Regions from separate parts of the Burkholderia stagnalis genome, predicted to be linked through region 1. Evidence: predicted binding sites of a transcription regulator. Region 1 holds the regulator's gene; each other region holds the start of a gene.
The links. The regulator LexA, encoded in region 1, represses DNA repair genes until DNA is damaged. The targets are predictions, from matches to a motif close to ACTGTATNNNNATACAGT.
Positions count from the first base shown of each region.

Region 2: a site for LexA is predicted at 2,392-2,409, ahead of imuA (translesion DNA synthesis-associated protein ImuA). Genes of this name have one in related genera too.
Region 3: a site for LexA is predicted at 3,027-3,044, ahead of recA (recombinase RecA). Genes of this name have one in related genera too.
Region 4: a site for LexA is predicted at 3,429-3,446, ahead of ABFO07_RS26090 (DUF2471 family protein). Genes of this name have one in related genera too.

Region 1 is NZ_CP156685.1:2,374,160-2,379,419, reverse strand. It holds gene ABFO07_RS10980 (ABC transporter permease) at 1-659, opposite strand, end outside; gene nodI (nodulation factor ABC transporter ATP-binding protein NodI) at 666-1,580, opposite strand; gene ABFO07_RS10970 (universal stress protein) at 1,943-2,434, shown strand; gene ABFO07_RS10965 (DUF2939 domain-containing protein) at 2,529-3,191, opposite strand; gene ABFO07_RS10960 (hypothetical protein) at 3,221-3,556, opposite strand; gene lexA (transcriptional repressor LexA) at 3,583-4,230, opposite strand; gene ABFO07_RS10945 (sulfate ABC transporter substrate-binding protein) at 4,508-5,260, shown strand, end outside.
Region 2 is NZ_CP156685.1:904,134-909,393, forward strand. It holds gene ABFO07_RS04310 (ABC transporter substrate-binding protein) at 1-447, shown strand, start outside; gene ABFO07_RS04315 (ABC transporter permease) at 586-1,482, shown strand; gene ABFO07_RS04320 (ABC transporter ATP-binding protein) at 1,484-2,278, shown strand; gene imuA (translesion DNA synthesis-associated protein ImuA) at 2,423-3,130, shown strand; gene ABFO07_RS04330 (Y-family DNA polymerase) at 3,063-4,553, shown strand; gene ABFO07_RS04335 (error-prone DNA polymerase) at 4,560-5,260, shown strand, end outside.
Region 3 is NZ_CP156685.1:1,107,632-1,112,891, forward strand. It holds gene ABFO07_RS05245 (MFS transporter) at 1-402, opposite strand, end outside; gene ABFO07_RS05250 (sensor histidine kinase) at 628-2,184, opposite strand; gene ABFO07_RS05255 (response regulator transcription factor) at 2,203-2,928, opposite strand; gene recA (recombinase RecA) at 3,120-4,190, shown strand; gene recX (recombination regulator RecX) at 4,190-5,059, shown strand; gene ABFO07_RS05270 (DUF2889 domain-containing protein) at 5,204-5,260, shown strand, end outside.
Region 4 is NZ_CP156686.1:2,106,465-2,111,724, reverse strand. It holds gene ABFO07_RS26100 (AraC family transcriptional regulator) at 1-794, opposite strand, end outside; gene ABFO07_RS26095 (NADPH-dependent 2,4-dienoyl-CoA reductase) at 872-2,905, shown strand; gene ABFO07_RS26090 (DUF2471 family protein) at 2,955-3,359, opposite strand; gene ABFO07_RS26085 (LysR family transcriptional regulator) at 3,525-4,418, opposite strand; gene ABFO07_RS26080 (NAD(P)H-dependent oxidoreductase) at 4,506-5,260, shown strand, end outside.

The DNA of each region.
Region 1 (5,260 bases):
ATCTCCGGCAGCTGCGTGAGCGGAAAGAACACGCCGGACAGCAGCAGCATCGGCGTCAGCACGAGCGTCTGATAAAACATGAAGAAATCGTAGGACGGCGCGAGCGCGGTGACGACCATCGCGGCGCTCGCGAACGCGAGGCCCGCCAGCGCGATCACCGGCAGCGCGGCGAGCATCGACGGGAAGTGCGCATAGCCGAGCAGGCCCGCGACGATCATGATCGCGGCGCCCGACAGCATCGCCTTGCTGGCCGCCCATACGATCTCGCCGAGCACGATGTCGCCGAGCGCGAGCGGCGTGTGCATGATCGCTTCCCAGGTGCGCTGCACGTGCATGCGCGAGAAGCCCGAATACATCGATTCGAAGCTCGCCGACATCATCACGCTCGACCCGACCGTGCCGGCCGCGAGGAACGCGATGTACGACACGCCGTCGACGTGGCCGAGCATCAGGCCCAGGCCGAAGCCGAGCCCGAACAGGTAGATCATCGGATCGGCAAGATTGCCGAACATCGACGCGGCCGCGAGCTTGCGCCACACCAGATAGTTGCGCCGCCACACGGCGATCCAGTTGGTCGCATTCGACGGCATCGCGATCGCGAAGCGCGATGCGCGCGGCGGCGCGGGCGTGGCGGAAGCGGAGTAGTTGCGTACGTCCATGGGCGGTCAGTCCTGCATGTCGCGGCCGGTCAGCCGCAGGAACACATCCTCCAGATTGGCGGGGCGATGCAGATACCGCAATCCGGCGCGGCCCTTGAGCCGCGCATTGAGCGGGTCGGGATCGCTCACGTAGCAGAACAGCGTTTCGCCGCTGATCTCGGTGCGTTGCGCGAACGCGGCAAGCTCGTCGCGCAGCGCGGCCGGGTCGGGGCCGTAGATCTCGATCACGTCGCAACCGATTTCCGACGCGATCAGCGCGTGCGGCGCGCCTTCGGCGATCTTGCGGCCTTCCTCGATCACGCACAGGCGGTCGCACAGGCGCTCGGCTTCCTCCATGAAGTGCGTGGTGATCAGGATCGTCTTGCCGCGTGCGAGCAGCGAGCGCAGCCGCTCCCACATCAGGTGCCGCGCCTGCGGGTCGAGGCCGGTGGTCGGTTCGTCGAGCACCAGCACGTCGGGATCGTTGACGAGCGCGCGTGCGAGCGTCAGCCGCCGCTTCATGCCGCCCGACAGCTCGCTGACCTTCGCGTCCGCCTTGTTCTCGAGCTTCGCGAACGCGAGCAGCGACGGCACGAGCGCGCGTGCGTCGTGCGCCGACACGCCGAAATAGCGGCTGAACACCAGCAAATTCTCGCGAACCGTGAAATCCGGATCGAGATTGTCGAATTGCGGCACGACGCCGACCCGCTGGCGCGCATGACGCGCGCGCGACGGAACCGGTTCGCCGCATAGCGAGATCGCGCCGGCGTCGGGGTAGGCGATGCCGAGCAGCATCTTCAGCGTCGTGGTCTTGCCCGCGCCGTTCGGCCCGAGCAGGCCGTAGCATTCGCCGGCGTGGACGCGGAACGACAGGCCGTTGACGACGAGCTTGTCGCCATAGCGCTTTTCGACGTTCTGAAAATCGATCGGTGCGACGGACATGGGCGAGTTGTCGTTGGAAGTCGGCGCACGGCATGCGCGCGGCATGACCGTGCGCGCGGTATCCGGTGCGCGAACGGATGCGCCGGACGGATGTCACACGGGCATGCGTCGAGCGTACGATATCGGCGCACCGCCTGCACGTGACGTCACGCATGCGGGTGACACGAACGGGCCATTCTAGTGCATTGCCGGCGCAGCTTCAGCGCATGCATGCGTGATGCGGTGCATGCGTGCGCTGATCATGCACCGCATCATCGCGTATGGCCCCTACAGGGCGAATCAGCGTTTTCCATCCCTTGCGTCCTGGATTGCGGCGCACCATGATGATTGCGTAGGGTTCGTTGTCGCGAATGGGAGGTTTCATGGCTAGCTACAACAAGATTCTGCTGTGTTACGACGGCTCGCTCGAGGGACGCAAGGCATTGCGTTGCGGCGCCAATCTCGCGCTGGACCTGAAGGCCGAGACGCACCTGCTGTCCGTCGTCGACATGCGTTCCAGCATTGCACAAAGCGCGGGATTGCTGACCGACGTCGCGTGCGGCCGCTTCGAGGAAACCGCGCGCGAGATCCTGCAGGAGGGCGTGGACTGGCTGCGCGAACGCGGCCTGCAGGCGGAGGGCCATTTCGCGTTCGGCTACCCGATCGACGAAATCGCGAATCTTGCGGCGCAGCTGAAGGTCGACCTGATCGTGGTCGGGCATCGGTGCCGCAGCGGGCTGTCCAGATGGTGGATGGGGTCAGGCAACACGCAGCTGCTCGACCGCGTGACCTGCAGCATCCTCGTGGCGTGCTCGTCGGCCGAGGAGCAGAAGGCCGAAATCGCCCGCGAACGCGAAGCGGCAGCGGCGAAGTAGCTGTAAAACGGATCGAAAGCGCGTCGGACGGGCGCCGGCTCAGGCCGTGCGCCGGCCGTGCGCGGCGCCGGTGCAATGCCGGCGCGATGGCGATTCAGCCGTTCAGATCGATCGCGGACAACTTCCAGGCAAACAACCCGACGCGACGCAGAATCGCGGCGTAGCGCGTGCCATCGGCGCCGCGCTGGTAGGTCACGACGAACTCGTCGATGTTGCGATATCCGGCGCTGGTTTGCCGCTGGCCGGGCGTGCCGGCTTGAGCGGTGGCGGATGGCAAGGCGGGCGGTGGGCTGCCGCCAGCGACGGCGCTTGCTGGATTCACCGGCGCATTGCCGGGCGTGTTGCCTGACGGTTGCGCCGGCCACTCGGGCGGCCGCTCGCCCGGATTGCCGCGCGGCGGCAAGCCGCTCATCACGGCCGCGACGCCTTCCGGGGTTGCATAGGCATCGACCAGCGGCCCAATCAATGCAGAACCGATCAATGCGCCGATCGCCGCGAACGGATTGTCCTGCCGCCTGGCGTCGATCCGGCGCATCAGCTCGCCGGTGAGCTGTTGCTTCAGGCTGATGCGCAGCGCCGGGAAATCGACGTACGCGCTGATCGCCTGCGCATCGCGCGCATCGATCGCCGATTTCAGGCGGCCGAGTGCGACATAGGGCGATGCGTACGCGTAGCCGACCGTCGCAACGACGGCAACCGCCAGCGCGGCGATCAACATCGGCTTGAGCCGCCTGGTGCGGCCCGGCGCGTGGTTCACGGTGTCTCCGGTGCGGGAAGGGTCCGCAATCAGAGACTGCCTTGCGCGGCCGAATGTTCCTCGGCGATGCAGCGATCGATCATCCGGCACACCGCGTCGATCGTCCCGACCATGATCAGGCGCGAGCGGCCGTGATAGACCCGCACCGGCGCGCGGCGCGCGGGCTCCGCATGATTCAGGCCGGCGTTCAGCGACACCCGCGCGAATGCGGGCAGCGCCGACGGCAGCAGCGACGCCTGCCGTTCGACTGCTTCTTCTTGGCCGGTGGGCGCCGCGGTGGTCAGCGGTGCGCAGGGCGTGCGGCCGCGCAGATGACGCAGACGGCCGAATTGACGGAAAGGCAGCAGACGGGCGAGGCGTTCCATGATGTTCTCCTGAGCGAGACGGATTGTCAGAATTCGCCCGAGCGGATCAGCCCGACGGCGATGCCTTCCAGCGCGAATTCCGCGCTGCCGGCCTTGACGAAGATGTTTTCGTAATCCGGGTTCTCCGCGATCAGCTCGAGGCCGCCGGGGCGGCGCTTCAGGCGCTTGACCGTGACGTCGTCGCCGAGACGCGCAACGATGATCTGGCCGTCCTTCGCTTCCGTGCGCTTCTGCACCGCGAGCAGGTCGCCGTCGAGGATGCCGGCATCGCGCATCGACAGGCCGCGGACCTTCAGCAGGTAGTCGGGCTTGCTGGAGAACAGCGCCGGATCGCACGCGAAATGCTGCGAGATGTGCTCCTGCGCAAGGATCGGGCTGCCTGCCGCGACGCGGCCGACGAGCGGCAGCGACAGCTGCATCAGCGCCGCGTGCGGCAGCGTGAACTGGTGCGGGACGTCGTCGACGCCAAGCAGGCGGATGCCGCGCGAGGCGCCGGCCGCCAGCTCGATCACGCCCTTGCGCGCCAGCGCACGCAGGTGCTCCTCGGCCGCATTCGGCGAGCTGAAGCCCAGTTCGGCCGCGATCTCGGCACGGGTGGGCGGGAAGCCGGAGCGCTCGATCGCGCGGCGGATCAAGTCGAATACTTGCTGCTGGCGGGCGGTGAGTTTGGTCATGGCTCAACTGTATGGATAGACAGTGAGCTGTATTTTTATACAGTACTTCGCGAATTTCAAGCGTTACTTGAAGTTCGTCGCGATCGCGCCGGTTCCGTCGCGATCTGGCGACGCCATGGCGCCGGTCCATCCGCTGCAACCGTCTGTTCCGACTGCGTTAGCACTTTTCGATATTAAAAAATAAGGAACGATTATTTTTAATCATGTAACCCGTTCGATAGACTGGCCCGCATATCGAAACACCGACAACATGACCGACAACACGGGAGAAGCACGGATGGTGAAGCGCAATACGGGACTGGCGAGCGGGGCGCGCCGCTTGATCGCAACCTTCGCGCTCGGCGCGGCCGCGGCACTGGGCGTCATCGCGCACGCACACGCGGATACGACCTTCCTGAACGTGTCGTACGACCCGACGCGCGAGCTGTATCAGGACTTCAACCAGGCGTTCGGCAAGGAGTGGAAGGCGAAGACGGGCGAGGCCGTCAACTTCAAGCAGTCGCACGGCGGCTCGGGCGCGCAGGCGCGCTCGGTGCTCGACGGGCTGCAGGCGGACGTCGTGACGCTCGCGCTCGCCTACGACATCGACGCGATCGCGAACAAGGGGCTCGTCAACAAGGATTGGCAGAAGCGCCTGCCGGACAACGCGTCGCCGTACACGTCGACGATCGTGTTCCTGGTGCGCAAGGGCAACCCGAAGGGCATCAAGGACTGGGACGACCTGACCAAGCCGGGCGTGTCGATCGTCACGCCGAACCCGAAGACCTCGGGCGGCGCGCGCTGGAACTACCTCGCCGCATGGGCGTACGCGGTGCACAAGCCGGGCGGCAACGAGCAGAGCGCGAAGGACTTCGTCACGAAGCTCTACAAGAACGCGGGCGTGCTCGATTCCGGCGCGCGAGGCGCGACGACGAGCTTCGTGCAGCGCGGCATCGGCGACGTGCTGATCGCGTGGGAGAACGAGGCGTTCCTGTCGATCAAGGAGTTCGGCACCGACAAGTTCGAGATCGTCGTGCCGTCGGTGAGCATT
Region 2 (5,260 bases), 1.5 Mb from region 1:
GTCGTCGTGAAGGAGCTCAAGGCGATCCTCGCGAAGCAGGGGATGACGCTCAAGGAAGCGGCCGCGCCGCGCACCGTCGACATCGGCCCGGCCGCGAAGAGCCTGATCGGCAAGGTCGACGTGATCTACACGAACACCGACAACAACGTCGTGTCCGCGTACGAGGCGCTCGTGAAGGTCGCGAACGAGGCGAAGATCCCGCTCGTCGCGGGCGACACCGACAGCGTGAAGCGCGGCGGCATCGCGGCGCTCGGCATCAACTACGGCGACCTCGGCCGCCAGACCGGCAAGGTCGTCGCGCGGATCCTGAAGGGCGAGAAGCCGGGTGCGATCGCATCGGAGACGAGCAGCAACCTCGAACTGTTCGTGAACACGGGCGCGGCCGAGAAGCAGGGCGCGACGCTCGCGCCGGATCTCGTCAAGGACGCGAAGACGGTCATCAAGTAAGCCGCGGCCCGAGCGCCGCGCCGGCAGGCCCGATCCGGGCCTGGATGACATCGCCGCACGGGCGGCTCCCATCCGGGGCCGCCCGTTCGCTTCACCCGGCCGTACACGTCCGGCCGGGCAGCAACAGGATTCCCCACCATGTCTCTGTTCTCGTTTCTGGGCGCACTGGAGATCGGCCTGATCTTCAGCCTCGTCGCCCTCGGGGTGCTGATTTCGTTCCGCATCCTCAATTTCCCCGACCTGACCGTCGACGGCAGCTTCCCGCTCGGCGGCGCGGTGGCCGCGACGCTGATCTCGGCCGGCTTCGACCCGTTCGCCGCGACCGGGCTCGCGATCGTCGCGGGCGCGCTGGCCGGCTTCGTCACGGGCTGGCTCAACGTGCGCCTGAAGATCATGGATCTGCTCGCCAGCATCCTGATGATGATCGCGCTGTATTCGGTGAACCTGCGGATCATGGGCCGGCCGAACGTGCCGCTCATCACCGAGCCGACGCTGTTCACCGTGCTGCAGCCCGACTGGCTGCCCGACTACGTGCTGCGCCCGGCGCTGCTCGCGATCGTCGTCGTGGTCGCGAAGCTCGGCCTCGACTGGTTCTTCTCGTCGCAGCTCGGCCTCGCGATGCGCGCGACCGGCGCGAACCCGCGGATGGCGCGCGCGCAGGGCATCGCGACCGGCCGCGCGACGCTCGCCGGGATGGCGCTGTCGAACGCGCTCGTCGCGCTCGCGGGGGCGCTCTTCGCGCAGACGCAGGGCGGCTCGGACATCTCGATGGGGATCGGCACGATCGTGATCGGGCTGGCCGCGGTGATCATCGGCGAGACGCTGCTGCCCGCGCGCCGGCTGGTGCTGACGACGCTCGCGGTGGTGCTCGGCGCGATCGTCTACCGCTTCTTCATCGCGCTCGCGCTGAACAGCGAATTCATCGGCCTGAAGGCGCAGGATCTGAACCTCGTGACGGCCGCGCTCGTCACGATCGCGCTGGTGCTGCCGGCGACGCGCAAGAAGCTGTTCGCGCGCAAGAACGGAGGGGCATGACATGCTGTCCGCACAAGACCTGAAGCTCACCTTCAACCCCGGCACGCCGATCGAGACGCGCGCGCTGCGCGGCCTGTCGCTCGAGATTCCCGACGGCCAGTTCGTCGCGGTGATCGGCTCGAACGGCGCGGGCAAGTCGACCTTCCTCAACGCGATCAGCGGTGACCAGGCGGTCGACGCGGGCCGCATCGCGATCGACGGCGCGGACGTCACGCGCCAGCCGGCGTGGGATCGCGCGCACCTCGTCGCGCGCGTGTTCCAGGATCCGATGGCCGGCACCTGCGAAGCGCTGACGATCGAGGAGAACATGGCGCTCGCGATGGCGCGCGGCGCGCGGCGCGGCTTGCGGGCCGCGCTCGACCGGCCGTCGCGCGAGCTGTTCCGCGACAAGCTGCGGCTGCTGAACCTCGGCCTCGAGAACCGGCTGACCGACCGGATCGGCCTGCTGTCGGGCGGCCAGCGGCAGGCGGTGAGCCTGCTGATGGCGTCGCTGCGGCCGTCGCGGATCCTGCTGCTCGACGAGCATACGGCCGCGCTCGACCCGAAGACGGCCGCGTTCGTGCTGGAGCTGACCGCGCGCATCGTCGCGGAAAGCAGGCTGACGACGATGATGGTCACGCACAGCATGCGGCAGGCGCTCGACTACGGCGATCGCACGGTGATGCTGCACCAGGGGCAGGTCGTGCTCGACGTGTCGGGCGATGCGCGCCGCGGGCTCGACGTGCCGGACCTGCTGCAGATGTTCGAGAAGGTGCGGCACGAGCAGCTCGACGACGACGCGCTGCTGCTCGGCTAGCGCCTCGTCGCGGATCGGCCGGGGCCGCGCTCCGGCCGGCATTCGCCGCGTCTCTCCTCTGACGAAAGGCCGGTTTTCCGCCGGCACTGTGCGGCGCGCGAGCATTGCCATATACTGTATATCCATACAGTTGTGGGTGGCGTCATGCTCGCATCCTCCATTTCTCCCGAATCCCTGCATCCGACGCTCTGGCGCGGTTCGCAGCTGGCGCGCGGCGGCCCGCGCACGATCGAGACCGGTTTCGCGGCGCTGTCCGCCGAGCTGCCCGGCGGCGGCTGGCCGGTCGGCGGGCTCGTCGAGCTGCTGGCCGCGCAGCCGGGCTGCGGCGAGATGCGGCTGCTCGCGCCCGCGCTCGCGCGCACCGTCAGCGCCCGGCGGCCGCTCGCGCTCGTCGCGCCGCCGCAGTCGCCGCATGCGAGCGCGCTCGCCGGCCTCGGCGTGCCGGCCGACGCGCTGCTGTGGCTGCGCGCCGGCAGCCGCACGGACGCGCTGTGGGCCGCCGAGCAGGCGCTCAAGACAGGCTGCTGCGGTGCCTTGCTGCTCTGGCAGGACGCGCGGCCCGATGCGCTGCGGCGCCTGCATCTCGCGGCCGCCCGCACGGGCGACACGCTGTTCGTGATGCTGCGCCCGCTGCCGGCCGCGCGGCAGCCGTCGCCCGCGGTGCTGCGCGTCGCGCTGCATCCGGCGCCGGGCGGCGTGTCGATCGACATCGTCAAGCGGCGCGGGCCCGCGCGCGGCGAGCCGCTCGTGCTCGACCTGCCATCGCCTATCGTGGAGAGCCGCTATGCGCGTCTTGCTCGGCATCCATCTGCCGCGCCTGCCGCTCGACGTGTGCGCCCCGCCGCCGTCTGACGCAAAGGCCGGTGCGGCCGGCTGCGCGGTGCTCGAGCAGGGCGTCGTGCTGATCGCCGACGCGGCCGCGCACCGGCAGGGCGTGCGCGCGGGCATGAAGCGCGGCGGCGTGCTGACGCTCGCGCCCGATACGCAGCTCGTCGAACGCGATCCCGCGCGCGAGGCCGACGCGCTGCGCGCGGTCGCGCTCGCGCTGCTGCGCTTCTCGCCGTGCGTCGCGCTCGACGACGAAGCGACGCTCGTCGTCGACGTCGGCCCGAGCCTGCGCCTGTTCGGCGGGCTGCCGTCGCTGTGCCGCCAGGTGCGGGCGACGCTCGCGGCGCTCGGCTATGCGGCGCGCCTGTCCGCCGCGCCGACCGGGCGCGGCGCGTGGCTGCTCGCGCGCGCCGCGGCGGGCCGCGGGCGCACGCGCCGGCGCGTCGCGCGCCAGGCGTCGCTCGTTCGCGCGCTCGATGGGCTGCCGTGCGTGCTGCTGCCCGACGCGCGTCCGTACGCGGGCTGGTTCGACGGCCTCGGCTGCCGCACGCTCGCCGATCTGCGCGGGCTGCCGCGCGCGGGGCTGCAGCGCCGCTGCGGTCCCGCGCTGCTGGCCGCGCTCGATCGCGCGTACGGCGAGGCGGTCGAGCCGCTGGCGTGGATGGCGGTGCCGCCCGTGTTCGACGTGCGGCTCGAATTGCCGGAGCGCGTCGAATACGCGGAGGCCGTGCTGTTCGCCGCGCGGCGGCTCGTCGTGCAGCTGTGCGGCTGGCTGGCCGCGCGGCAGCTGTCGCTCGCCGCGATGACGGTCGGCCTCGAGCACGAGCGGGGCCGCCAGGCCGTGCCGCCGACGCTGCTCGAGCTCGCGTTCGCGTCGCCCGTGCGCGATGAGGGGCATTTCATGCGGCTGCTCGGCGAGCGGCTCGCGCGGGTCGAGCTGTCGGCCGCGGTGATCGCGGTGCGCGTGACGGCCACGCGTGTCGAGTCGGTCGCGCCGCCGGCCGAGGATCTGTTCCCCGAGCCGGGCGGCACGCGCGAGACGCGCGCGCGGCTCATCGAGCTGCTGGTCGCGCGGCTCGGCGCGGAGAACGTCTTGCGCGCGGCGCCCGTCGCCGATCACCGGCCCGAGGCCGCGAACCGCTGGCTGCCGCTCGATGCGCCGGCCGGCAAGCCGTCCGCCGGCCCGCCGGCCGCGCCGCCGCGCCCTGCGTGGCTGCTGGCCGAGCCGCAGCCGCTGCTGATGCGCAACGAAAGGCCGGTGTTCCGCACGCCGCTCAGGACGATGTCGTCGCCGGAGCGGATCGAGGCGGGCTGGTTCGACGGCCAACTGGCGGCGCGCGATTACTTCGTTGCGCAGGACGAGGCGGGCGCGTGCTACTGGGTGTTCAGGGAACGCTCGGGGAGCCAGGCCGAGCCGCGCTGGTTCCTGCACGGCCTGTTCGGGTGAACGGCGATGGTTGCGGAATTCACGTTGCTTCCCGACTACGCGGAACTGTTCTGCCGCTCGAACTTCTCGTTCCTGCATGGCGCGTCGCATGCGGAGGAACTGGTCGAGCGCGCGGTCGAGCTCGGCTATCGCGGCATCGCGATCACCGACGAATGCTCGCTCGCGGGCGCGCCGCGGATGCATGTCGCGGCAAAGGCGAAAGGGCTGCCGCTGATCGTCGGCGCGTACTTCGAGGTGACGCCGGACGATGTTCCGCCCGGCCACGATCCGGGCCCCGGCGCGTTCGGGCTCGTGCTGCTCGCGCAGAACCGCGAGGGCTACGGCAACCTGTCCGAACTGATCTCGTGGCGGCGCATGAACGCGCCGAAGGGCACCTACCGGCTGACGTCGCGGATGCTGTCGGCGCCGCCCGCCGAGTTCGCGCATCTGCGCGGCATGCCCGACTGCTTTGCGATTCTCGTGCCCGCGTATCCGGTGCGCACGGATGTGCTCGATGCGCAGGTCGCGTGGTTTCGCGCGACGTTCGGCGAGCACGCGCGGCTCGGGCTCGTGCAGTTGCAGCGCGCGCTGGATGGTGTGCAGCGCGAGGAGATTCGTGCGGCGGGCGAGCGGCGCGGCGTGCATATCGTTGCGCTCGGCGATGTGACGATGCACCTGCGCTCATGCAAGCCGCTGCAGGACGTGATGACGGCGATTCGCGTCGGGAT
Region 3 (5,260 bases), 1.3 Mb from region 1:
CGCGAGGCCCTGCAGGAGCCGCATCGCGATGAAGATCACCGGCGCGGCGAAGCCGATCGACGCGTAGCCGGGCAGGAAGCCGACCACGAAGGTCGACACGCCCATGATCACGATCGTCACGAGGAACGTGTGCTTGCGGCCGACGAGGTCGCCGAGGCGGCCGAACACGATCGCGCCGAACGGCCGCACCGCGAAGCCGGCCGCGAAGCCGAGCAGCGTGAAGATGAAGGCGGCCGTCGGGTTGACGCCGGAGAAGAAGCTCTTGCTGATGTAGGCCGCGAGGGAGCCGGCCAGATAGAAGTCGTACCACTCGAACACGGTGCCGAGCGACGACGCGAAGATCACCTTCTTCTCTTCGCCCGTCATCGGCGAGTGCGCAATGTGCCCGCCTAACGTAGCCATGAATCGTCTCCAAGTCTCTTGATATAGGTGTGCGGCCGCCTCGTGGAGCGAGCCTGTCGACGATTATTGGCGGGCAAACTTACGGCGCACTGACTCGCGGGCGCCCGGCGCGTGCACGTTAACCCGTGGTGGAGGGGCGTCCTTTTTCTTCGATCGTTCTGCGAACGGCATGCAAGTTCGCGCAAGTCGCGTTATCGCGGCAAGATGCTGCGGCGCACGTCAGGGTTACTCCGGGGCCGGCGCATCCAATGGCAGGGTCACGCGCACGAGCGTGCCGGCGAGGCGCGGCGTCGCCTGGTAGACATGGTCGTCGAGCGTCAGCGTGCCGCCGTGCTGCGCGACGATCTCGCGTACGATCGCGAGCCCGAGGCCGCTGCCGTCGCCTTCGCGGCCGAGAATCCGGTAGAAGCGCTCGAGCACGCGCTCGCGTTCGGCGGCCGGAATGCCGGGGCCGGTGTCCTCGACCTCGAGGTGCACGCACCCCGCGGCGCGCTCGGCGCGCACGCGCACGGTGATGCGGCCGCCTTCCGGCGTATAGCGGATCGCGTTGTCGATCAGGTTGCCGAGCATCTCGCGCAGCATCAGCGGGTTGCCGGCGACGTCGAGCGGCGCGCCATCGTCGCCGGCGTCCGGGCCCTCGTAGCCGAGGTCCATGCGTTTCGCGAGCGCGGCCTGCACCCAGTCGCGCACCGCGCGCCGCGCGAGCGCGCCGATCTCGACGGGCGCGAACGTCAGCCCGCTCGCGCGGTTCTCGGCGCGCGCGAGCGCGAGCAGCTGCGTGACGAGCCGCGCGGCCTGCTCGGAGCTCGTCGCGATCTGTTCGAGCGAGCGCTGCACGTCGGCCGGCACGGGGTGGCGCAGCGCAAATTCCGCCTGTGTGCGCAGCCCGGCGAGCGGCGTCTTCATCTGGTGCGCGGCGTCGGCGATGAAGCGCTTCTGCAGCGCCATGTTCTGCTCGAGGCGCGCGAGCAGGTCGTTGAACGACGTGACGAGCGGCTCGATCTCCGGCGGCGCGCGCTGCGCCTCGACCGGCGACAGGTCGTCCGGCCGCCGCGCGCGGATGTGCGCCTGCAGCGCGTTGAGCGGCGCGAGCCCGCGCGACAGCCCGAACCACACGAGCAGGATCGCGAGCGGCAGGATCACGAACTGCGGCAGGATCACGCCCTTGATGATGTCGTTCGCGAGCGCGTTGCGCTTGTCGAGCGTCTCGCCGACCTGCACGAGCACCGGCTGCGTGCCGCTCGCCTGCGGCAGCGCGACGGTTGTATACGCGACGCGCACGTCGTTGCCGCGCAGCAGGTCGTCGCGGAATACGACGACGCCCGGCGGCGGGCGATCCTCGTCGCGTGGCAGCGGCAGGTCGGCTTCGCCGGCGACCAGCTCGCCGCGCGCGCCGAGCACCTGGAAGTAAACGCTGTCGACGTTGTCTGCGCGCAGGAAGTCGCGCGTCGCCTGCGGCAGCGTCAGCTCGGCGACGCCGTTGACGGGATGGATCTGTCGCGCGAGCACGTACGCGTTGGTCTCGAGCGCGCGGTCGAACGGCCCGTTCGCGATCGTCTTCGCCACCAGATAGGTGACGGCGATGCTCATCGGCCACAGCAGCAGGAGCGGCGCGAGCATCCAGTCGAGGATCTCGCCGAACAGCGAGCGCGGCCGCGCGGGGTCGGGCGGGTCGGTCTCGTCGGGCGGCGCGAACGGGTTCTCGTAGTGCGCGTCGCGCGCGGCGTCGGCGGCGGAAGCGGGTTCGCCGCTCGGGTGGCGGGGCTGGGCCGGCGTGGCCATGGCGGCGACGGCCGGCCGTCAGCGCGGCGTGCCGGCCGGCGCGGGCTGCGGCGCCGCCGCGTCGGCGGGGCTCGCGGGGGCGGCTTTCTCGAGGCAGTAGCCGAGGCCGCGCACGGTGGCGATCCGCACGCCGCTCGGCTCGATCTTCTTGCGCAGCCGGTGCACGTAGACTTCGATCGCGTTGTTGCTGACTTCCTCGCCCCATTCGCACAGATGGTCGACGAGCTGCTCCTTCGACACGAGGCGGCCGATCCGCTGCAGCAGCACCTCGAGCAGGCCGAGCTCGCGCGCGGAAAGGTCGAGCACGCGGTCGTTCGCGTATGCGATGCGGCCGACCTGGTCGAACGCGAGCGAACCGTGCCGCACGACGGTCGGGCCGCCGCCCGCGCCGCGCCGGGTCAGCGCACGCACGCGCGCCTCGAGCTCGTTGAGCGCGAACGGCTTGGCCATGTAGTCGTCGGCGCCGAGGTCGAGGCCCTTCACGCGCTCGTCGACGCTGTCGGCGGCGGTCAGGATCAGCACGGGGAGGTTGGAATTGCGCGCGCGCAGGCGCTTCAGCACGTCGAGGCCGGGCATCTTCGGCAGGCCGAGATCGAGGATCAGCAGGTCGAACGACTGCATCGACAGGGCCGTGTCGGCCTCGACGCCGTTCTTCACGTGGTCGACCGCATAGCCCGATTGGCGGAGTGACCGGGTGAGGCCGTCCGCGAGTATGCTGTCATCTTCGGCGATGAGAATTCGCATGTGCGTGACCGGTGGCCGGCGGGGCGACACGCGCCGGCGCGGCTGTCTCCGAAGTGGTTCGTGTGTTGCACGCCCCGCATTGCGGGCTTGCACAAAACACTGTTTTTTTATACAGTGTCTGCATTCGCGCGCTGCGGATCGAAACCGGCGCACCTATATCAGACGCTGCTCATCATAGCAAAGGACGATTCATGGAAGATAGCAAGAAAGGCTCCGGGCTGACTGCCGAGAAGAGCAAGGCGCTGGCCGCCGCACTCGCGCAGATCGAGAAGCAGTTCGGCAAAGGGTCGATCATGCGCATGGGCGACGGCGAGGCGGCCGAGGACATCCAGGTCGTGTCCACGGGCTCGCTGGGTCTCGATATCGCGCTCGGCGTCGGCGGCCTGCCGCGCGGCCGCGTGGTCGAGATCTACGGTCCGGAATCGTCGGGCAAGACCACGCTGACGCTGCAGGTGATCGCCGAGCTGCAGAAGCTGGGCGGCACGGCCGCGTTCATCGACGCCGAGCACGCGCTCGACGTTCAATATGCGTCGAAGCTCGGCGTGAACGTGCCGGAGCTGCTGATCTCGCAGCCGGACACCGGCGAGCAGGCGCTGGAAATCACCGACGCGCTGGTGCGCTCGGGCTCGATCGACATGATCGTCATCGACTCGGTCGCGGCGCTCGTGCCGAAGGCCGAAATCGAAGGCGAGATGGGCGATTCGCTGCCGGGCCTGCAGGCCCGCCTGATGTCGCAGGCGCTGCGCAAGCTGACCGGCACGATCAAGCGCACGAACTGCCTCGTGATCTTCATCAACCAGATTCGTATGAAGATTGGCGTGATGTTCGGCAACCCGGAAACCACGACGGGCGGCAACGCGCTCAAGTTTTATGCGTCGGTGCGTCTCGACATCCGCCGGATCGGCTCGATCAAGAAGAACGACGAGGTGATCGGCAACGAAACCCGCGTGAAGGTCGTCAAGAACAAGGTGTCGCCGCCGTTCCGCGAAGCGATCTTCGACATCCTGTACGGCGAGGGCATCTCGCGTCAGGGCGAGATCATCGACCTTGGCGTGCAGGCGAAGATCGTCGACAAGGCGGGCGCCTGGTACAGCTACAACGGCGAGAAGATCGGCCAGGGCAAGGACAACGCGCGTGAATTCCTGCGCGAGAATCCGGAAATCGCACGCGAGATCGAGAACCGCATTCGCGAATCGCTCGGCGTCGCCGCGATGCCCGATGGCGCAGGCAACGAAGCCGAGGCGATGGACGAAGAAGAGTGATGGTCAGGCGCCGGGATGATGCGGGCGAGCCGAAGGAGCACGACGGGCGCGATGCGCCGGGCGGCTCCGGCCGGCGCGCTGCCTCCCCCGGCACCGGCCGGCGGTCCGCGGCGCAAGCCGCGAACCGCACCGCGACGAGGGCATCCGACGATGCCCTCGTTTCGTTTGAGATCAGCGCACCGGACGATCCGTTCGAACACGACGAGTCGTTCGACGCGCACGACCGGGCGCGCCGCCGCGTGTCCGGTGTCGCCTTCCCGCGCGATCGCGCGTCCGCCGCCTCCGGGGCGGCGACGGAAGACGTCTATACCCGCACGAGCCAGAATCCGCGCCGCACGCGCCGGCCATCCGGCGCGCGCTCCGGCGCCGAAGCCGAAGCAGGGGGCGGGGTGTCCACCCGGGCATCGTCATCGAAACCGGCCCGCTCGCTGAAGGGCCGCGCGCTCGGCTACCTGTCCCGGCGCGAGTACAGCCGCGCCGAACTCGCGCGCAAGCTCGCGCCCTATGCCGGCGAGGACGAGTCCGTCGAGCCGGTGCTGGATGCGCTGGAGCAGGACGGCTGGCTGTCCGACGCGCGTTTCGCCGAGAGTCTCGTGCATCGCCGCGCGTCGCGTGTCGGGGCCGCGCGGATCGTCAACGAGCTGAAGCGCCATGCGGTTGGCGATGCGCTCGTCGAGGAGGTGAATGCGCAGCTTCGCGAGACCGAATGGGCGCGCGCGCAGGCCGTCTGGCGCAAGAAATTCGGTGCACTGCCGCAAACGCCCGCCGAGCGCGCGAAGCAGGCACGCTTCCTGGCCGCGCGCGGCTTCTCGAGCGCGACCATCGTGAAGTTGCTCAAGTGCGGCGACGAATTGTTCGGCGCCGACTGAGCATTCCGCTCGCGCGCGGCGCGCGATTTTGCTGCATTGCAACGGCTTCCCGACACACGGGAATACCCCCCGTTGCGGCAAACTGTCTCAAATACCCGATATGCTAAAATCCTCGGGTTTTCCTCTTCGGCCTCAACCTCCAGCATGCCGCTATCCGAGCCCGTGCCCCGTCAGTTGCGACATCGACGCGCAATCCGAGCG
Region 4 (5,260 bases), on a different replicon from region 1:
GCGCGCGCGAGTTCCGCCCGCACCCGCTCGACCAGATCGCCTTCCTCCTGCCTGACCTGCGCATATTCGCGCTCGACCTGCACGAGCGCCTGCCGGTGCGCGACTTCGTCGGCGAGCGGCAGCGGCCAGTCGAGCACGTCGCGCGCGATCCACAGCGCGTTGGCCGCGCAGCCGAAGCGCACGGGCGGCAACTGCGCGCGGTAGCCGGCGAAGTAGGCGGGCTCCGGCCACGCGAACCGCAGCGCGATGTCCGGCGCGGCGCGCCCCGACAACTGCGCGATGTTCTGCGCGAGCCCGGTCAGCACGAATTCGAACATCACGTGATGCTGCAGCACGGGGCTCGCCTGCACGCCGTGCAGTTCGAGCGTCGCGCCGTTTTCGTCCTCGGCATAGGTCAGACGATATTGACGGTTGCGCATCCGGAAGTAGCGGATCGTCACCTGCAGCGATTCGCGGATGTCCCGCGCGGTCAGCGTCGCGTAACCCAGAAAGCCGTGCATGGTCGGCTTGAGCTGGAGCCCGAACGCGAGGCCGATGCCTTCGTCGCCGCCGATCTCGATCGCATTGAGCACGAGCCGCCCCCATTGCGACGGCGCGACGCGCGCGTCCGGCTCGGCCAGCACCGCGTCGCGCAGGCCGGTGCCCGCGCGCACCGCGGCGAGGTCGACGCCGCGTGCGCCGAGCACCTGCAGCAGCAGGCGCGGATAGGCGACCGGAATCGTCGGCCGGCGCAGCCCGAGGCGGTCCTTGGCGAGTGGGGAGGTCATGTGTTTTTGGCCGGAAATGACAAGCATTATGGCTGTTTGCCCCCTCACGTTCAACGTGGTGCGCGTCCTACGATGACGCTCACCGCTTTTCCGGCCACGCCATCATGACGACCCCGTTTCCCCACCTGCTTGCCCCGCTCGACCTCGGTTTCACGACACTGAAGAACCGCGTGCTGATGGGCTCGATGCACACGGGCCTCGAGGACAGCCGCAAGACGCTGCCGCGGCTCGCCGACTATTTCGCCGAACGCGCGCGCGGCGGCGTCGGCCTGATGGTGACGGGCGGCTTCGCGCCGAACGTGGCCGGCTGGACCAAGCCGTTCGGCGGCACGCTGATGACATCGGCGGCCGCGCGCCGGCACCGCGTGATCACCGACGCCGTGCACGCCGAGGACGGCAAGATCGCGCTGCAGATCCTGCATACGGGCCGCTACGGCTATCACCCGTTCGCGGTCGCGCCGTCGAAGATCAAGTCGCCGATCTCGCCGTTCACGCCCCATGAGCTGAGCGCACGCGGCGTCGAGCGGCAGATCCGCGCGTTCGTCCGCTGCGCGCAGCTCGCGCGAGACGCGGGCTACGACGGCGTCGAGATCATGGGTTCCGAGGGCTACCTGATCAACCAGTTCATCTCGCTGCACACCAACAAGCGCACCGACCAATGGGGCGGCGCGTACGAGAACCGCATCCGCCTGCCGATCGAGATCATCGAGCGCACGCGCGAGGCGGTGGGCCGCGACTTCATCCTGATCTACCGGCTGTCGATGCTCGACCTGATCCCGGACGGCAGCGACTGGAACGAGGTCGTGCAGCTTGCGAAGGCCGTCGAGCGCGCGGGCGCGACCATCATCAACACCGGGATCGGCTGGCACGAGGCGCGCGTGCCGACGATCGCGACATCGGTGCCGCGCGGCGCGTTCGCGTGGGTGACGAAGAAGATGAAGGGCGAGGTCGGCATTCCGCTCGTGACGACCAACCGGATCAATCGGCCGGAGGTGGCCGAGCAGATCCTCGCGGACGGCTGCGCCGACATGGTGTCGATGGCGCGCCCGCTGCTGGCCGATGCCGAGTTCGTGATCAAGGCCGCGCAGGGCCGCGCGGACGAGATCAATACCTGCATCGGCTGCAACCAGGCATGTCTCGACCATGCGTTCAAGAACCGGATCGCGTCGTGCCTGTTGAACCCGCGTGCGTGCCACGAAACCGAGCTGAAGTACGTGGCCGCGCCGAAGGCGAAACGCATCGCGGTGGTCGGCGCGGGGCCGGCCGGGCTCGCGTGCTCGACGGTGCTCGCGCAGCGCGGCCATCGGGTCGACCTGTTCGACGCGGCGGCCGACATCGGCGGGCAGTTCAACATGGCGAAGCGGATTCCGGGCAAGGAGGAATTCCACGAAGCGCTGCGGTATTTCCGCCGCCAGATCGAATTGACGGGCGTGTCGCTGCACCTGAACCGGCGCGTCGACGCGAGCGACCTGATCGCGGGCGGCTACGACGAGATCGTGCTCGCAACCGGCGTGTCGCCGCGCGACCCGAAGATTCCGGGGCAGGACGGGCCGAACGTGCTCAGCTACATCGACGTGCTGGCCGGCAACCGGCTGGTGGGCAAGCGGGTTGCGGTGATCGGCGCGGGCGGGATCGGCTTCGACGTCGCGGAGTTCCTGGTGCAGGACGGCGTGTCGCCTGCGCTCGATCTCGACGAATGGAAAGCCGAATGGGGCGTGACCGACCCGGCCGCGACGCGCGGCGGCGTGACGCGCGCGCAGGCGACGCCCCCGGCCCGCGAGGTGACGCTGCTGCAGCGCAAGGCCGCGCCGCTCGGCAAGGGGCTTGGCAAGACCACCGGCTGGATTCACCGCGCGACGCTGAAGATGAAGCAGGTGACGATGATCGGCGGCGTGAACTACGAGCGGATCGACGCGCGCGGGCTGCACGTGTCGTACGGCGAGAAGCGTGCCGATCCGGCGCTGATCGAGGTCGACACGATCGTGCTGTGCGCCGGCCAGGAGCCGCAGCGCGCGCTGGTCGAGCCGCTGCAGGCGGCGGGGCGGACGGTACACCTGATCGGCGGCGCGGAACTCGCGGCCGAACTCGACGCGAAGCGCGCGATCGACCAGGGGGCGCGCCTCGCGGCGCGGCTGTGACGCGAGCCGCGTGACGCAGGCATGGCGACGCCACCGCCCCCGGCGCCGCTCACGCGGCTTCGGCCTGCTCCGCCGCTTCCGCTTCCAGCATCGCCCGCACGATCAGATACACGGCCGGCAGGTCGTCGTCGTCGCGCCGCCAGTCGACCGGCTCGTCGACGTCCGCCGCCAGCAGGCGGCTGTCGCGCAGCCGGATGAACGCATCGATCACGGTCGGGTCGTTCCGGTTCAGGAATCCGGCATTCGAGAACGCCAGTTCCTCGACGTCGAGCAGCGCCTGCCAGCTCAGCGTGCGCACCGCGGCCGGGTGCGTGCGCCGGCGCAGGCCGAGCGCGCGTTGCGCCGGCCCGCCGACGACGCGCTGCAGGTCGACGACCGCCCGCTGCGCGGCGCGCTCGAAATGGACGGGGTTGAAACCAGGCTGCTCGGGATCGAATGCGGATGACTGGAACATGGTCGTGGTCGCCTCACAAAAATCCGTCCGTCATCGGGTGACGGAAATCGGGTCAAATTGCACAAAAGCACTGTAAATATATACAGTGATTCGGGCGGTTTCAAGCCCCGGATGCGTGCCGAGCGGAAATTTTTATGTGCGTCGCGGCGGCCGGCCGCGCGCCGCTCACACCGACGCGGCGATCGTGTCGCGCAACCAGCGGTGCGCCGGGTCGCGATGCGAGCGTTCGTGCCAGAGCATCGACATCTCGTAGCCGGGCACCTCGACGGGGGCTTCGACGATCCGCAGCGTGGGCGCGTCGCGCACGAGGCGCTCCGGCAGCATCGCGACGAGATCGGTGTGCGCGACGGCCGAGATCGCGAACAGGAAGTGCGGGACGGAAAGCGCGACCCGCCGCGTGAGCCCGAGTTTCGCGAGCGCGTCGTCCGTCACTGCAAAGAATCCGCCGCCTTCCGGCGACACGATCACGTATTCCAGCGCGCAGAACTGCGCGAGCGTCGGGCGCCGTTTCAGCTTCGGATGGCCGGCTCGGCCGACGAGCACGTAGCGCTCCGTGAACAGCGCGCGGCGGCGCATGCCGTCCGGCGAACAGTCGGTCGTGTGGAACGCGAGATCGATCTCGCCGAGCTCGGCCTGCTTCACGATGCGCGGCGGCGCGAGTTCGACCACCGCGAGCCGCGTGCCGGGCGCTGTGGCGCGCAGCGTGTTCAAGGTCGGCAGCACGATCGTCGACTCGGCATAGTCGGTCGCGGCGAGGCGCCACGAATGGGTGGCGGTGCCCGGATCGAACGGCGTCGCCGGCAGCACCGCGCGCTCGACCGCTTCGAGCGCTTCCCGCAGCGGCTCGCGCAGCGCCTCGGCGCGCGCGGTCGGCCGCATGCCGCGCGGCCCGGGCAGCAGCAGCGGATCGCCGAACACGTCCCGCAGCTTCTGCAACTGCACGCTGACGGACGGCTGCGACATGTTCAGCTTCTCGGCGGCGCGCGTGACGTTGTGCTCGGACAGCAGCACGTCGAGCGTGACGAGCAGGTTCAGGTCCAGTCGTCTGAGATTATTCATGGCTATACCTGGAATATCAGAAATTCATTTCCAATATACCTTCGGGCGCGGCATCCTGCTTGCATTCACGTAACGGAGTGCCCTGTCATGAATGTTCTTATCGTCTATGCCCATCCCGAACCGCGGTCGCTGAACGGTGCGCTGCGGGATTTCGCCGTGCAGCGCCTCGAGGCCGCCGGCCATGCCGTGCAGGTGTCCGACCTGTATGCGATGAACTGGAAGGTGGCGCTGGATGCGAACGATGTGACGGACCATCAGCCGGGTGCGCGTTTCGATCCGTCGCTCGATTCGAAGCGCGCGTTCGAGCAGGGCACGCAGCGCGACGACATCGCGCGCGAACAGGCGAAGCTGCAGTGGGCCGACGCGGTGATCCTGCAGTTTCCGCTGTGGTGGTTCACGATGCCGGCGATCATGAAGGGCTGGGTCGAGCGTGTGTATGCGTATGGCTTCGCGTATGGCGTGGGCGAACACTCGGATACGCACTGGGGCGACCGGTACGGCGAAGGCATGCTCGCGGGCAAGCGCGCGATGGTGCTCGTCACGACCGGCGGGTGGGAATCGCACTACAGCCCGCGCGGCATCAACGGGGCGATCGACGACGTGTTGTTTCCGATCCAGCATGGGGTGCTGTTTTATCCGGGTTTCGATGTGCTGCCGCCGTTCGTGATCTACCGGGCGGGGAAGATGAGCGAAGCGCGCTTCGAGGAAACGCGCGATGCGCTCGGCGAGCGTCTCGATAGCCTGTGGGAAACGCAGCCGATTCCGTTCCGGCGGCAGAATGCGGGCGATTACGAGATTCCGGCGTTGACGTTGAAGGCGGAGATTGCGCCGGAACAGGCAGG